Regions from separate parts of the Streptomyces sp. NPDC058335 genome, predicted to be linked through region 1. Evidence: predicted binding sites of a transcription regulator. Region 1 holds the regulator's gene; the other holds the start of a gene.
The links. Region 1 encodes HrcA, which represses chaperone genes, less so after heat shock. Its sites were predicted from a motif close to TTNGCACTCNGNNNNNCNGAGTGCNAA; they were not measured.

Region 1 (2,384 bases):
CAGACGATCGCCGTGTCGACCTGGATGTCCTTGGTCGTGCCGAAGGCGGCCTCGTCGAGGTCGATCTCCAGCCGGATCATCGCGTCCTGGCCGCGGCGGGTCCGCGAGCGCGGCCCGCGCTGCGACGCCGTGCCGAAGAAGGCGTCCATGATGTCGGAGAAGTTGCCGAAGCCACCGGCTCCGAAGCCGCCCGCGCCGCCGCCCGCCTGGGAGAGGGGGTCGCCGCCGAGGTCGTAGACCTGCTTCTTCTGCGGGTCCGACAGCACCTCGTAGGCGGCGTTGATCTCCTTGAACCGCTCCTGGGTCTTCGGATCGGGGTTGACGTCCGGGTGCAGCTCGCGTGCGAGCCGCCGGAAGGCCTTCTTGATCTCTTCCTGCGACGCGTCGCGGCGCACGCCGAGAACGGCGTAGTAGTCCGTGGCCACTTACGACTCCGCCAGGATCTGTCCGACGTACCGTGCCACTGCGCGTACCGCTCCCATCGTTCCCGGGTAATCCATGCGGGTCGGTCCGACCACGCCGAGCTTGGCGACTGCCTCGCCGCCCGAACCGTAGCCGACCGACACCACCGAAGTGGAGTTGAGTCCCTCGTAGGCGTTCTCGTGACCGATGCGTACGGTCATGCCCGAATCCCCGGCCTCGCCAAGGAGCTTGAGGAGCACGACCTGCTCCTCCAAGGCTTCCAGGACGGGTCGGATGACGAGGGGAAAGTCATGTCCGAAGCGGGCGAGATTGGCGGTTCCGCCGATCATCAGCCGCTCCTCGTTCTCCTCGACGAGCGTCTCCAGCAGGGTGGAGAGCACCGTCGTGACCGTGCCGCGGTCCTCGTTCTCGAAGGCGTCGGCCAGGTCTTCCACCAGACGCGGCACATCGCTGAAGCGACGGCCCGCGACCCGGCTGTTCAGCCGCGCCCGCAGATCCGCCAGCGAGGCCTCGCCGAAGGGCGCCGGGCAGTCCACCATCCGCTGCTCGACCCGCCCGGTGTCCGTGATCAGCACCAGCATCAGCCGGGCCGGCGCCAGCGCCAGCAGCTCGACGTGCCGCACGGTGGAGCGGGTCAGCGACGGATACTGCACGACGGCGACCTGCCGGGTGAGCTGCGCGAGCAGCCGTACGGTCCGGGCCACGACGTCGTCCAGGTCGACGGCGCCGTCCAGGAAGTTCTGGATGGCCCGCCGCTCGGGCGCCGTCATCGGCTTGACGCCGGCCAGCTTGTCGACGAACAGCCGGTAGCCCTTGTCGGTGGGGATGCGCCCGGCACTGGTGTGCGGCTGGGCGATGAACCCCTCGTCCTCCAGGGCGGCCATGTCGTTGCGGACCGTCGCCGGTGAGACGCCGAGGTTGTGCCGCTCGGTGAGCGCCTTGGAACCCACCGGTTCCTCGGTGCCGACGTAGTCCTGGACGATGGCGCGCAGCACTTGAAGCCTGCGTTCACTCAGCATCCGCGCTCACCTCCAGAAAGTCGTCCCCAGTCCCCCGGGCGCCTCGCCTGGCACTCTTCATATCCGAGTGCCAGCGTTCCCCGGCCCAGTGTACGGCTGTGGGGTACACCCGGGGCAAGGTCGGTCGCCCGGCCGGGCTGCCAGGGCTAGCGTCGCGGTATGACGGTGACTTGGGAAGAGCTGGGGTGGGAGCGGATCGCCACGGGGGTCGGCCGGTGCCGGCTGCCAGGCTGGGACTGCACGGCGGGGCTGGTCGTCGGGGACGGGCGGGCCCTGTTGGTGGACGCCGGGTCGAGTCTCGCCGAGGGTGCCCGGCTGCGGATGCACGCCGAGGACCTCGCAGGTCACCGTGTGACCGATCTCGCTCTCACGCACCCCCACTTCGACCATGTCCTCGGGGCGGCCGCCTTCGCGGGCGCCGAGGTCTACGCGGCGGTGGGCGCGGACACCGTGCCGGCGGAGGAGCTGCGCGCGGACGCCGTCCGCAACGGTCTCGACGACGCCACGGCCACGGAGGCCGCGGACACGCTGGTACGGCCCCGCCACCTGGTCTCCGGCGAGTGGACCCTCGACCTGGGCGGCGGCCGGCAGGCCCTGCTGGCGAACGTCGGCCCCGGCCACACCGCGCACGACCTGGCCGTCCTCGTCCCGGCGAGCCCCGCCTCGCCCGAGGTCGTCTTCTGCGGCGACCTCGTCGAGGAGTCCGGTGAGCCGCAGGCGGGCCCCGACGCCGTACCGTCGCACTGGCCCGCCGCCCTCGACCGGCTGCTGGACCTCGGCGGTGAGGACGCGCTGTACGTGCCCGGTCACGGCGCGGTGGTCGACGCGGCGTTCGTCCGGGCCCAGCGGGACGCGCTGGCCGCGCGTTTCGGCGTGTCGCTGTGACCGTGCCGGGGCTTCTCCTATCGTCATCCGAATGCGCCCACCCGTCTCCCACGAGGG
Region 2 (2,384 bases), on a different contig from region 1:
GTGCCACGGATCTTGTTCACGACCAGGGTGGAGAGCGCCTCGCCCTCCAGGTCCTCGGCGATGATCAGCAGCGGCCGGGAGGAGTTGGTCTGGATGACCTTCTCCAGCAGCGGCAGCATGTCGGCGATCGAGGAGATCTTGCCCTGGTTGATGAGGATGTAGGGGTCCTCGAGGACGGCCTCCATGCGCTCCTGGTCCGTCACGAAGTACGGCGACAGGTAGCCCTTGTCGAAGGCCATGCCCTCGGTGAAGTCCAGCTCCAGACCGAAGGTGTTGGACTCCTCGACGGTGATGACACCGTCCTTGCCGACCTTGTCCATCGCCTCGGCGATCAGCTCGCCGACCTGCGTGTCCTGCGCGGACAGCGCGGCCACGGCGGCGATGTCGGACTTCTCCTCGATCGGGCGGGCCGAGGCCAGCAGCTCGTCGGAGACGGCCCTGACCGCGGCGTCGATGCCCTTCTTGAGGAGGGCGGGCGACGCGCCGGCGGCGACGTTCTTCAGGCCCTCGCGGACCAGCGCCTGGGCGAGCACGGTGGCGGTGGTGGTGCCGTCACCCGCGATGTCGTTGGTCTTGGTCGCCACCTCCTTCACCAGCTGCGCGCCGAGGTTCTCGTACGGGTCATCGAGCTCGACCTCGCGGGCGATCGTGACACCGTCGTTGGTGATGGTGGGGGCACCGAACTTCTTGTCGATGACGACGTTGCGGCCCTTGGGGCCGATCGTCACCTTGACCGTGTCGGCAAGCTTGTTGACGCCGCGCTCGAGGGCGCGACGGGCGTCCTCGTCGAACTTCAGGATCTTCGCCATGACAGCGGGAGCCCTCTCGGGATCTGGTGGGTGAAAAAGACACTGCGCCCCGGGCGCCCGGGTTCTTATGTGGTCGCGGGGGCCAGGGGCGCAGCTTGAAGCGGAATGCTTCCGGTGAATCCGGGTGAATTACTTCTCGATGATCGCGAGAACGTCGCGAGCCGAGAGGACGAGGTACTCCTCGCCGTTGTACTTCACCTCGGTGCCGCCGTACTTGCTGTACAGAACGACGTCGCCGACCTTGACGTCGAGCGGCAGGCGCTCGCCGTTCTCGAATCGGCCCGGACCAACGGCGAGGACAGCACCCTCCTGGGGCTTCTCCTTCGCAGTGTCCGGGATGACCAGGCCAGAGGCGGTGGTCTGCTCGGCGTCGAGCGGCTGGACCACAATGCGGTCCTCGAGCGGCTTGATGGCAACCTTGGAGCTGGTGGTCGTCACGATCCGACCTCCCCCTTCGGAGATCTCACGGGGTTAACTGTCTGAGGTGGCGACCAGGTGGATCCGTCGTCGCGGGTGCCGGACCTGCCCGTCGCGTTGTTGGCACTCTCCACTGGGGAGTGCCAGAGCTGAGACTATGACCGTGGTTAGCACTCGGTCAAGCGGAGTGCCAGATCGGTGCGGCGGTTCAGCCTGGATCGGGGCTCCGGGCGGGCCGTCAGCCGGGGCCCGCCTCGGCCGAATCTTCTGACCGGCGCTCAGAGGTAGTTCTCCAGGCGCCCCACCGTCAGGCCCTGTCGCTGGATCTGCCGCAGCAGTCTCGCCGTGCGTTCTCGCAGGGGCGGGCCCCTCGTCTCGTCCGGGTCCACGGCGATGATGTCTCCGGGGCGCAGGCGGTGGGAGCCGTGGGTGTAGCTGAGGTCGGTGGGGCCCATCGAGGCCCGCCACAGGACGACCGCGGTGATCCCGCAGTCGGCGGCGGCCCGCAGGGTGGTCGTGTCGTATGTGCCGTAGGGCGGGCGGAACAGGCGGGGGCGCAGGCCGAAGCGGGACTTGAGCTTGTTCTGCTGGCCGCAGATCTCGGCGCGCTGGCCGGCGTACGGCAGGCCGCGCAGCGCGGCGTGGTCCAGCGTGTGGTTCTGGAGGCCGGCGCCCACCGACCGCAGCCGGGCGAAGTGGGCGTAGCCGGGGCCCACCACGCTGTCGGTGAGGAACATGCTGACGGGCAGGCGCAGCTCGCGGACCATGTCGACGAATCGGGGGTCGCGTTCGGCACCGTCGTCGTAGGTGAGGAAGACGACCTTGTCGCGGGTCGGGATCCGGTCGACGACCGGGGGAAGCGCCGGGTCCGCCGGGCGTCCCGGGCTGCCTGCGAGGGGGGCGGTCGCCGGGGTGGGGGCGGCGGCGAGCGGGGCGGTCAGGCCCCAGCGGCGGTACGGCTGCTGCGCGGCGGGCGCCGCCGACCGCACACGTTCCGTCGCCTTGCGGCCCAGGGGTTCGATCGGGTCGGCCGACCGGGCGCAGCCGGTCAGCGTCACGGTCATGGCCAGCGTCACGGCCGTCCCCGCCCCCGTGGCCCCCCGCCTCCTCACAGGTAGTCCTCCAGTCGGGCCACCGCGTAGCCCTTCTGGGTGACCA

Region 2: a site for HrcA is predicted at 1,394-1,420, ahead of groES (co-chaperone GroES). Genes of this name have one in related genera too.

What each region holds. Positions count from the first base shown of each region.
Region 1 covers NZ_JBHXHX010000020.1:35,051-37,434, forward strand. Annotated here, with positions in the region: gene dnaJ (molecular chaperone DnaJ) at 1-425, opposite strand, end outside; gene hrcA (heat-inducible transcriptional repressor HrcA) at 426-1,442, opposite strand; gene ACFWJX_RS31975 (MBL fold metallo-hydrolase) at 1,602-2,327, shown strand; gene ACFWJX_RS31980 (DUF3097 domain-containing protein) at 2,359-2,384, shown strand, end outside.
Region 2 covers NZ_JBHXHX010000006.1:185,578-187,961, forward strand. Annotated here, with positions in the region: gene groL (chaperonin GroEL) at 1-809, opposite strand, end outside; gene groES (co-chaperone GroES) at 939-1,247, opposite strand; gene ACFWJX_RS13350 (polysaccharide deacetylase family protein) at 1,505-2,338, opposite strand; gene ACFWJX_RS13355 (polysaccharide deacetylase family protein) at 2,335-2,384, opposite strand, start outside.